DNA from 2 places in the Mesorhizobium sp. M1409 genome. Region 1 is predicted to be linked to the other one. Evidence: riboswitches for the same ligand, from Rfam matches in the RefSeq annotation. Region 1 holds a riboswitch; the other holds the start of a gene.
What was found. A riboswitch is a leader RNA that binds a small molecule or an ion and turns the genes downstream of it on or off. The one in region 1 is predicted to bind cobalamin.
Positions count from the first base shown of each region.

Region 2: another riboswitch for cobalamin. It lies ahead of NKG99_RS15920 (aromatic ring-hydroxylating oxygenase subunit alpha); the one in region 1 lies ahead of metE (5-methyltetrahydropteroyltriglutamate--homocysteine S-methyltransferase).

Region 1 covers NZ_JAMYKV010000024.1:73,618-79,131, forward strand. Annotated here, with positions in the region: gene NKG99_RS19280 (alpha,alpha-trehalose-phosphate synthase (UDP-forming)) at 1-1,172, shown strand, start outside; cobalamin riboswitch at 1,741-1,942, shown strand; gene metE (5-methyltetrahydropteroyltriglutamate--homocysteine S-methyltransferase) at 2,038-4,389, shown strand; gene NKG99_RS19290 (cytochrome-c peroxidase) at 4,833-5,514, opposite strand, start outside.
Region 2 covers NZ_JAMYKV010000017.1:92,138-97,651, reverse strand. Annotated here, with positions in the region: gene NKG99_RS15925 (FAD-binding oxidoreductase) at 1-921, opposite strand, end outside; gene NKG99_RS15920 (aromatic ring-hydroxylating oxygenase subunit alpha) at 993-2,240, opposite strand; cobalamin riboswitch at 2,356-2,557, opposite strand; gene NKG99_RS15915 (DUF680 domain-containing protein) at 3,066-3,269, shown strand; gene NKG99_RS15910 (DUF680 domain-containing protein) at 3,339-3,545, shown strand; gene NKG99_RS15905 (DUF680 domain-containing protein) at 3,623-3,859, shown strand; gene NKG99_RS15900 (ABC transporter ATP-binding protein) at 3,946-5,058, opposite strand; gene bglA (beta-galactosidase BglA) at 5,100-5,514, opposite strand, start outside.

The DNA of each region.
Region 1 (5,514 bases):
TCAATGCCTTCATGGCGCGCGCGGTGTCCGAATTGGGAGATAACGCAGTCTACTGGGTTCATGACTACCATTTCCTGCCGCTCGGCGCTGATTTGCACAGACTCGGCATTGACCGGCCGATCGGCCATTTCCTGCATACGCCATGGCCCGAGTCTGACATGATGGAGCGCGTGCCCAATTCTGGCGAGCTAATGAAATGTATGCTCGAGTATGATCTGCTCGGTTTCCAGACCGACCGTGATGTGAGCAATTTCCTCGCCTGTGTCCAATCTCATTTGGGGCTGGAGAGCAAGAACGGGGTCGTTTTCTCGGACCATGGCCAGACGCAATGCCAAAATTTTCCTATAGGTATCGATCCGAAGCAATTCGAACAGTGTGCCGCAGATTCGCTTGAGGCGCAGAAAGCCTACATTTCGCAGTTGAAACTTGGCGGAGCAAAGCTAGTTATCGGCGTCGATCGGCTCGACTACACCAAGGGCATCGACAATCGGATTAAAGCTTTCGATCTGCTGGCAGTCGAGCCGCAACGTGTCTCGCTCTTGCAAATCGCAACTCCCTCACGTGGCGACATCCAAGCGTACAGCGAATATCGGCGCGACGTCGAAAGACTCGTCAATCAAGTCAACAACCGGCATGGCACGGACGAGTGGATGCCGATTATCTATGAGAACAGGTCGTTCACCCAAGCTGAGATAGCGGGTCTTTACAGAGCCGCGCGTGTTTGCGTTGTGACGCCGTTGCGCGATGGCATGAATCTTGTGGCGAAAGAATACATTGCTGCACAAGATCCGATGGACCCTGGCGTTCTGGTGTTATCGAAGTTTGCCGGCGCGGCCGAAGACTTCGGCGAGGACGCCCTGCTGGTAAATCCGAGGCTCTCCGACGAGATAGCTACCGCGATCTCAAGAGCGGCCAGCATGCCGCGCGAAGAACGCATCCAACGCTGGCGGAGGATGATGGACAAACTTGAAGCGTATACGATCCACCATTGGTCAGCGGACTTCGTTCGGCAACTGGACAGCAGCCGGGTTACGGTCCCTGCGGATCACTTCCACTATGTTGGCTTGGGCTGGATCAGCGAGGCCCAAATGCCTTCGTATCGGACCGAGCCAGAATTGCACACCGCGCTGACGCGTGCACTGGATAAAAACTGGGTCCTGCCGATCGTATGATGCAGAATATGAAGCACGCGAGCTTTGCCTGCATTTGCGCATCCCTCAATGCCGAGCGCTTGGAGAGAGAGATACTTATCCTGACCGCCTGAATGCGGCTTAAGCGGCTTATCGGGACCACAGTCGGGCTTTGCATCAGACCCTTGAGCCAGGCTCCGTCAGTGTGGTCTCTTGCCGCCGAGCGGAGTCATCACGATTGCCTAGTCACCCGTGATGACGACTGGCGTGCCAATTCCCCTCGGACCACGGTTTGGCGCTCACTCCGAGAAAACCGCTTCTACCACGCACGCACGGCTTGCGGCCGCATCGTTAAACATCGCCACCAATGCGATCTTCTGCATTCTAATGACGTTGTCACGCGCTTGAAGTCTTGTCCGAAATCCTTCATCGGCGACCTGCGAGGGATGTCGCAGCCCGACAGGGATCCATTAGTTGGACTATGGTGGCAGCGGAGCAGCGCCGCCAATGGGCGACTGAATATTTCACAATGTTAGACAAGCGTAAAAGCGAAATCACATAACGACATAAACATTTCGTTATGCGTCATTGACAAAAGAGCGGACTGCTGTGATTGTCTGCGTGTCGTGGTTCTCGCGTGCGGCGCTGCCGCAGCGGAGCTAAGAGGGAAGCCGGTGCAATGCCGGCGCTGCCCCCGCAACTGTTAGCGGCGAGCCAACCCCACTCATGTCACTGAGGCGAATACCCTCAGGAAGACGGGTAGAGGCTATGACCCCGCGAGCCAGGAGACCTGCCACGGCGGATTACGTCCATGGGCGGGGTGTCTCGGTGGCCGCTGCAAGCCGGCGTTCGTGCCGGTCTGCTAGCGCCTTCCTTGTCATCGGCGCCCCAACCATCGGGGTATGACATGACTGACTCTCAGGAAATTCCTGTAGCAACGCTCGGCGTGCCGCGCTTCGGTCGTCGGCGAGAACTGAAATTCGCGCTTGAAAGCTACTGGTCCGGAACATCGTCCGCTGGCGACCTTCTCACGACGTCGAAGGCGCTCCGTGCCGCTAGCTGGGAAGAGCAGCGCGATCGCGGCGTGTCGAAAATCCCGTCGAACGACTTCTCGCTTTACGACCATGTGCTCGACACCGCAGCCATGGTCGGGGCCGTTCCATCCCGTTACGGCTGGAATAGCGGCGAGGTCCCACTTGACATCTACTTCGCAATGGCGCGCGGCAACCAGGGTCAGACGGAGGATTGTGGACACGCTGGTCACCAGGAGGAGGCTCATGGACCTGGTGTAACCGCGATGGAAATGACCAAGTGGTTTGACACCAACTACCACTACATTGTGCCGGAACTCGATGATGATCAGACGTTCGCCCTCTCGTCATCGAAGCCGGTCGATTACTTCCTCGAGGCTAAAGCTCTCGGCATTCACACACGCCCAGTCATCCTTGGACCCATCACCTTCCTCAAGCTGGCGAAATCGCCTGCCGAGGGGTTCGGTCCCATCGCGCTCCTACCGCGGCTGCTGCCCGTTTACGAGCAAGTCCTGCAGAAGCTGAAGCTGTCGGGAGCCGACTGGGTGCAGATCGATGAGCCAGCGCTTGTCCTCGATCTGAACCCGAACGAACGAGCTGCGTTCGAATTCGCCTATGGCCAGCTGTCGAAAGCCGCGCCCGAGCTGAAGATCATGCTGGCTACGTATTTCGGGTCGCTGGGAGACAATCTCGAAACCGCGGTTTCTCTGCCCCTGGCCGGGCTGCATATTGATCTCGTGCGCGCTCCCGAGCAGCTGGAAACGGTGGGTCGGCTCGCTCCGAAGGATCTGGTGCTCTCGCTTGGCTTGATCGATGGCCGCAACGTCTGGCGTGCGAACCTGCCCGCCATTCTCGACCGCATCAAACCGATCGTCGCCGGCTGGCCCTTGGACCGCGTCGAGATCGCGCCTTCTTGCTCGATGCTGCATGTGCCGATTGATCTGCGCATGGAGACGGAACTCGACGCCGACATCAGGTCGTGGCTCGCCCTCGCGGCCCAGAAGACCGACGAGCTGGTCTTGCTGGCCCGGGCCCTGTCCCAAGGCAGGGATGCGGTGGCAGGCGCGTTGAAAGCGTCTGCCGAGGCTGCCGCCACGCGCGTGACATCCACGAGGATCCATGACCCGCTTGTTCAGGGGCGGATCGCTAGCATTGAGGACAGCGCGAAGCGACGAGAGAGCGCTTTTGGCGAGCGCTCCAGAGTCCAAGCCGGCTCACTCGGGCTGCCGCCGTTCCCGACGACGACCATCGGGTCCTTCCCGCAGACGCCGCAGGTACGCAAGGCGCGGGCCGCTCATGCGAAGGGCCAGCTGAGCTATGTCGACTATGAGACGTTCCTGAAGAAGGAGATCGAGGCTGCAATTCGCTGGCAGGAAGAGATCGGGCTGGACGTGCTGGTGCACGGTGAGTTCGAGCGAAACGACATGGTACAGCATTTCGGCGAGCAGTTGTCCGGCTTCGCGCTCACCCAGCATGCCTGGGTACAAAGCTATGGGTCGCGCTACGTGCGTCCCCCCATCATTTTCGGCGACGTATCGAGGCGCAATCCGATGACAGTGCGCTGGTGGCAATTCGCCCAGTCGCTTACGGAAAAGCCCGTGAAGGGAATGCTCACAGGCCCAGTCACCATTCTCAATTGGTCTTTTGTTCGCGACGACGTACCCCGCTCCGAAGCCTGCCGCCAGATCGCGCTCGCCATCCGCGACGAAGTGAGGGATCTCGAAAGGTCCGGCGCAAGGATGGTCCAGATCGATGAGGCCGCGTTTCGCGAAGGATTGCCACTGCGCCAATCTGACTGGAAAGTCTATCTCGACTGGGCTGTCGAATGCTTCCGGATCGCTTCAACGGGTGTAAAGGACGCGACTCAAATTCATACCCACATGTGCTATTCGGAGTTCAACGAGATCATTCACGCGATCGCTGAAATGGATGCGGATGTCATTTCGATTGAGACGTCGCGCTCGAAGATGGAACTGTTGGACGCCTTCACGAGCTCCAAATATCCGAACGAAATCGGTCCCGGCGTTTATGATATTCACTCACCACGCGTCCCGGAAGCCGGCGAGATTTCGGACTTAGTCATGCTTGCCCGCGAGCGACTGTCCGACGGCCAACTGTGGATAAACCCGGACTGTGGCCTCAAAACACGCAAATGGGAGGAGGTCCGCCCTGCCCTCATGAACATGGTCGCTGCGGCGCGCGCGCTCCGGCAGAAAGTGCAGGCGTGAGGCTTCTCTTCCTCACCGTGTGGGGAGTTGCCGGCTGGCGGACGTCGGCCGGGAATATGCCAACCCGATCACACTCTTGGAATAAGCCACTCGGCGAAAATGTGCAATTTTCCTTCGGCACGTGTCCTCATCGCGCAGAAATATAAATGTGACACTACGCTATAGTATTGGTCCTTGGGAACATACAGGCCCCGCGCCTCGAACAAATCGTACACACGTCGTTTCTCAAAGTAGACTGCTTGGCATGTTCGCTCAGGCGGCGACAATATATGGTGCTGCGCGTCTGTCCGCTTCCCCAGCTGATTCGCGCAGACTACGGGCGCGGTGGCAGGTTTCGGGTATTGCTAGCCTCCCGCCAATTCGGAGATGGATGTGGCAATTTGTGTGGCCCAAGTAAAAGCCGCAATCATTTTCGATTGCGACGTCCGCAGCCAGTTGGCCCTTTATTTTCCTGAGATCTGCGTTACAGGCCGGGGCGTTGTCGCCGTTTCGGAGGGTAAGATGGGATAGGCGACCTCGGGTGCCTCTCCGGTCAGCGAGTTGAGGAAGGCAACAAGCAGGTCAACTTCTTCGTCCGCCAGTACTACGCCAAGCTGGGTGGTCCCCATGATGGCGACGGCCTGTTTCAGATCCCAAACCTTGCCCGAATGAAAGTATGGCGCGGTGAGTGCAACGTTGCGCAGCGGCGCCACGCGGAAAACATAGTGGTCATCGGCTGCATTGGTGACCGCAAATCGGCCCTTGTCTTTGTCCGGCAGGACCTCGGCGCTGGGCTGTTCCACGAGGCCGAATGGGAAATAGGCTTGCCCACCAACGTTGATGCCGGCATGGCAGGACGAGCAGCCTTTGTCCATGAAAAGCGCCAGGCCCTGTTTCTGTTCGGAAGTCATGGCAAGCTCATCACCATTCAGGAAGCTGTCGAACGGGGCCGGTGTGACCAGTGTCGCCTCGAAGGCTTCGATCGCCTTGGCGAAGTTGTCGAAGGTGACCCGATCGGCTTCAGCCGGAAAAGCTGCATCGAACCACTCGACATATTGCGGCATGGACTTGAGCGTGGCGATGACTTGGTCCGGTGTATTGGCCATTTCGATGCCGGCTTGGACCGGTCCCTTCGCCTGAGCCTTC
Region 2 (5,514 bases), on a different contig from region 1:
AGCCCGCGCGGTCTGCAGCACGGTTTGGCCGGCGACGCATTCGGCGTCGATATCCGAAAGCGCGAACCGGATCGGTGTCACGGCTTCGACGACAACGGCGGCGCCGTCTTCCGCAGGCGACGTGAACGGCGCCAGGATTTCTTCCACCACAGGCGCCGCAAAGCTCTCCTGATGGTATTTCGTCATGTCGAAGCCCGTTGCCTCCAGCATGCCGCGCACGGCGCGCATGAAGGGATCGGGGCCGCAGCAGAAGATTTCGCGATCGCGGAAATCGGGCGCCAGCAATGGCAGCCGAATGGCGTCGATGCGGCCCATATGGCCGAACCAGCCCTCGCGGCTCGACCGCTCCTCGATCATGAAGCCGAGCGACAGGCCGGGCATACGGCTGCCGAGCAGTTCGAGTTCCTTGCGGAAGATGATCTCTTCCGGACGGCGCGCGCAGTTGACGAAGCCGACATCGGTCCATGGCGCGCAGTCGTTCAGCCAGCGCAGCATCGACATCATCGGCGTCACACCGGAACCGGCGGAGATGAACAGATACTTGGCCGCCGGGTGGCTGTGCAGCGAAAAGTCACCTGTCGGCCCATAGGCCTTGACGTGCGAGCCCGGCGCCAGATGGTCGAACATCCAGCGCGTGCCTGTGCTGCCCGCCTGCGCCTTCACTGTCACCGCGATAGAGAACGGCCGCGATGGCGAGGACGACAGCGTGTAGGTGCGCATCAGCGGCCCGTCGGCTGTCGGCAGTTCCAGCGTCACGAACTGGCCCGGCTTGTAGCGAAACCAGGTCTGGTTGTCGGAGCGGAAGGTGAAGGTCTTTACGTCAGGTGCTTCGTCGCTGACGCCGATCACTTCCAGCACCTGCAGCCTGTCGTTCCAGGGCGTCATCTGGTCGAGATGGCGATAGAGGCCAAGATCCGTCATCGCATTCATCCTCTTGTCCCTTTTGTTTTGTGCATGATCCCAAAGCCGCTGCGCATTTTGGGCGACATGCACTAGGCGACGCTGCGCAGGGCCGGCCGGCCGCCTTCGGCGAGGCGCGGGCCGATGAACGACGCATACCATTCGACGAACTGGATCACGCCGCCCTCATGCAACTCCGAATAGGGGCCGGGCTCGTAGGCGGGCGACAGGATGCCAAAGGCGTTTTCCTCGACGATGCGGCGATCCTGGTCGTTGGTTTCGGTCCAGACATGGGTGAGGTCTTCGATGGTGTAATCGACCCCCTCGACCGCGTCCTTGTGCACCAGCCACTTCGTCGTCACCGCCGTTTCCGTGGCGCTGATCGGCAGCACCCGGAACGTCACCGCGTGATCGATGAGGATGTGGTTCCAGGTCGTCGGATAGTGATAGTGCATCAAGGTTCCGATCCTGTCGGCGGAGACAGTGTCGGAGAGGTTCTTCTTCACCGCCAGCTTGCCGGTCATGGTGTAGCTGACGGCATCGCGCAACAGCGGCGCGCGGGTGGCGCGGTACTGCCCGGCCGGATCGATGCGGAACTTGCTCGGCAGGCCTGATGCCTCGCATTTGGCCCAATGCGCGACCATTTCGGGGTCGCTGTCGGCGCCGTTGACGCCGGTCACGGTAGGCGCTTCCGGGAAGGTCTTGCACAGCTCGGGATGATTGGCGACGCAGTGATAGCACTCGCGATTGTTTTCCCAGACCAGCTTCCAGTTGCCCTTCTCTATGATCGTGCTCTCGAAGGCGATCTTTGCTTCCCGCAACCGGTGCGGCAAAAGATAAGGTTCGATCATCGCCCGCATCGGCGCGAAATCGGCGGGCTCCTTGCCCAGGCAGATGAAGATGTAGCCGCCGACGCTCTCGCAGGCGACCGGCTTCAGGCTGAACTCACTTTTGTCGAAACCGTCGGCCATCTGGCGGGCAAACAGCAGGCGGCCGTCGAGCTCATAGGTCCACTGGTGATAGGGGCAGACCAGCTTTGCCGCCGTACCCCTCTCTGTGTTGCAGACGCGGCTGCCGCGATGGCGGCAGGAATTGTGGAAGGCGTTGATCTTGCCTTGCTGGTCGCGGACAAGAACGACCGGATAGTCGCCGATCTGCACTGTGATGTAGCTGCCCGGCTTAGGCAGCTCGCAATCGTGGCCGATGAACAGCCAATCACGATACCAGATCAGCTCCATGTCGAGCTTGAAAAAGTCTGGATCGGTGTAGAAGGGCTGCTCCAGCGAAAAGCCTTGCCGGCGGCTGTTCAAGAGCCTCAGCATGTCGTTGCGAATATCCATGTCCTGTCCTCGTTTCTTAAGGACTGAAATGGTGGTGACGGAGGAAGGATCGGACGCAGGCCGGCGATGCGCCGGACATGCACTATCCACCTCTTGACCGCCCACCGCGATCAGTCGAGTCTAGAAATCTCGGGCTGGTTTCCGGGCTCTGGAGTTGTCCTTACGGACCATCGCGACACCTTCCCAGGCAACTGCCCAGTGGTCTCCCGTTGCGACTTGAACTCCACCACCGTTGCGGGGGCAGCGCCGGATTCTGACCGGCTTCCCAATTCTCCGCCTCGTCGTCACGAAGCGGCACCTGAGATGGTATGATCTAACCACGATCGCGGGCGCGTCATCGGCATGAAAACGACATCGTATCCATGCGGCGCGACACGCATGCGAAACGTTCCGGTTGGCGATTGTTGAGCCGAAATCCTATCTCCGCGGCGGCCATTCCCAACTGCAATCTCCTCGAAGCCGGCCCCTTGCCGGCGACCAAAAAGGTTAACGGTTTCGAAAAGTGACTATTAGCTGGTTCTAAAATCGAACCGAACGGTTCGTTTCTGTTGACGGTGCGTGCAGGACGGTGTGAACGCCGGGCCTTGGAAACAGTTGGTGATCCAGCGGGCGATTTTGCTTAAGTGTTGAAAAACATAAATAAAAAGTAGCGTGTAGAATCCCGTGGCACAATTTCAAGTGGCGGATTCATGGTCCACACGGAACAACTTCGTGATTGGAAAAGGCGAGGATGCCCTCCCACATCGGGGCTGTCCGAACGACGCGATTTCCCTTCCAAGACACGCCGCTGGACGGACGGAAAAGAAGATACTGGAGTACAAAAAAATGAAAAAGATCATTCTCACTGCCGCCGCCGTTCTGGCCATTTCCGGCAGCGCCTTCGCTAATGGTAGCGACCACTACGGTTCGAACGGCGCCAATCAGCCTGCTGCCGCGGTCGACAAGTCGTACACGGCTTCCACCAAGACCTCGGAACCGGTTGCCCAGACGCCCGCTCAGGGCAGCGACCGTAACCTCTTCGGCCGCTAACAACCAATTCCCAGTTGACGGCGGGTCTGCCCGCCGTCCTGGCGAAATCCAGAAATCCAGGAGACTAAAATGAACAAGATCCTTCTTGCCGCCGCCGCCGTTCTGGCCGTCACCGGCAGTGCCTTCGCCGGCAGCGACAACTTTGGCTCCAAGGGCGCCGACCAGCCTGCCGCCGCGGTCGACAGCTCGTACACGGCTTCCGTCAAGAAGTCGGAGCCGGCCACGCAGGCGCCTGTCGACCATGGCAGCGACCGCAACCTGTTCGGCAACAACTAACCCGACCAAAACCAACATCCGACAGCGATGCGGCGGGTTAACCCGCCGTATCGAATTCGAGAATACGGAGTATCAAAATGAAAAAGATTGTTCTTACTGCCGCCGCTCTTCTGATTGCCGCCGGCAGCGCCTATGCCCGCAACGACAACGCTGGCGGCACCGACATCAACAAGCAGTCGACCGTCAACGTCGACACCTCGCATACGGGCTCGATCCGCAAGAGCGAATCGCCCGTCTACAAGCTGCTCAATTCGTCGGGCGATGCACCGAAGTCCGCCCCTCAGGGCAGTGACCGAAACCTCTTCGGCCGCTAACAGCCGAAGCTGATCTCCAAACGAGAGCGGCGGACCTTGCCCGCCGCTCTTGTTTTTGTAACAGGGCAGTATCGTCGTGCGACCTCTCAGGCCGCCTTCGCCTCCGCTTCGTGAAGAGCGAAGGACCGCCCATCCGTGTCGAAGATATGCAGATCTTCGCCATTGGCGCTCAGGCGCAATGTCGAGCCACGCTTGACTTCGACATTGCCAGGCAGCTTGGTCACCAGCGGCAGGTCGGCGCGGCCGATGTCGATGTAGACAAGCTGGACTTCGCCGAGCTGCTCGACATAGTCGACCGTCCCTTCGAACAGATAGTCCGCACCGCTGGCGATGATCAGGTCCTCCGGTCGCACGCCAAAGCTCACCGCGGCACCCTTTGCCGAAGCAGGCGTCGTGATCGGCACGGTCGCCTTGCGCCCGCCGACATGGCTGACGACAGTCGGATTTCCGGTCTTGTCGATGGTCGCCGGCAGGATGTTCATGGCCGGCGAGCCGATGAACTGGGCAACGAACAGATTGCCGGGCTTCTTGTAGAGGTCCATCGGCGTGCCGACCTGTTCGATATGGCCGTCCTTGAGCACCACGATGCGGTCGGCCAGCGTCATTGCCTCGACCTGGTCGTGGGTGACATAGATCATGGTCGTGGCGGGCATCGATTCCTTGAGCTTGGCGATCTCGATGCGTGTGGCGACGCGAAGTGCGGCGTCAAGGTTCGACAGCGGCTCGTCGAACAGGAACACCTTTGGATTGCGCACGATGGCGCGGCCAATGGCGACGCGCTGGCGCTGTCCGCCCGACATCGCCTTGGGCAAGCGGTCGAGATATTTCGTCAGCTGCAGGATTTCCGCCGCCTGGCGCACGCGCCGATCGATCTCGGCCTTGTTCTCCTTCCCGATCTTCATCGAGAACGCCATGTTGTCGTAGACGGTCATGTGCGGATACAGCGCGTAGGACTGGAACACCATGGCGATCCCCCGCTTCGACGGCGGCACGTCGTTCACGACCTCGCCAGCTATTCTGAGCTCGCCGGAGGTGATTTCCTCGAGCCCGGCGATCGACCTCAGCAATGTCGACTTGCCGCAGCCCGACGGACCGACGAAGACGATGAATTCGCCCGACTTGATATCGAGGTCGATGCCGTGGAGAATGTTCAGATTGCCGTAGGACTTCTTCACTTGTCTTAGCGTGACATCGGCCATTGGTTTCCCTCCAGTAATTTGAAATTCAAGTGATTTGAAATTCAGTCGGCGCGCCCGAACCAGGCGCCGTAGCCGCCAAGCTCGATGGAACCGGTGCTCGCCTGCCCCGAAAATCCGTGCCCGGGCAAAGGTTGCAGCGATCGGCCGCCGAGGTCAACCTCGGTTGGCCCGGCTCCCAGATTGAAGACGCAGACGATCTGCTCATTGCCTGAGCGGCGGGTGAAGGCGACGGTGTCGCCCTCGCTTTCGATGAAGGTGATGTCACCCTTGGCCAGTGCCGGATGGGCACGCCGGAAGGTCAGAAAGCGCCGGTAGTGCTCAAGCAGCGAGTTCTCGTCGCCCTGCTGGACATTGACCGCTTGCGACAGATGCTTGGCCGGCACCGGCAGCCAGGGCTTTGCCGATGAGAAGCCGCCATTGCTGGCGCTGCCGTCCCACACCATCGGCGTGCGGCAG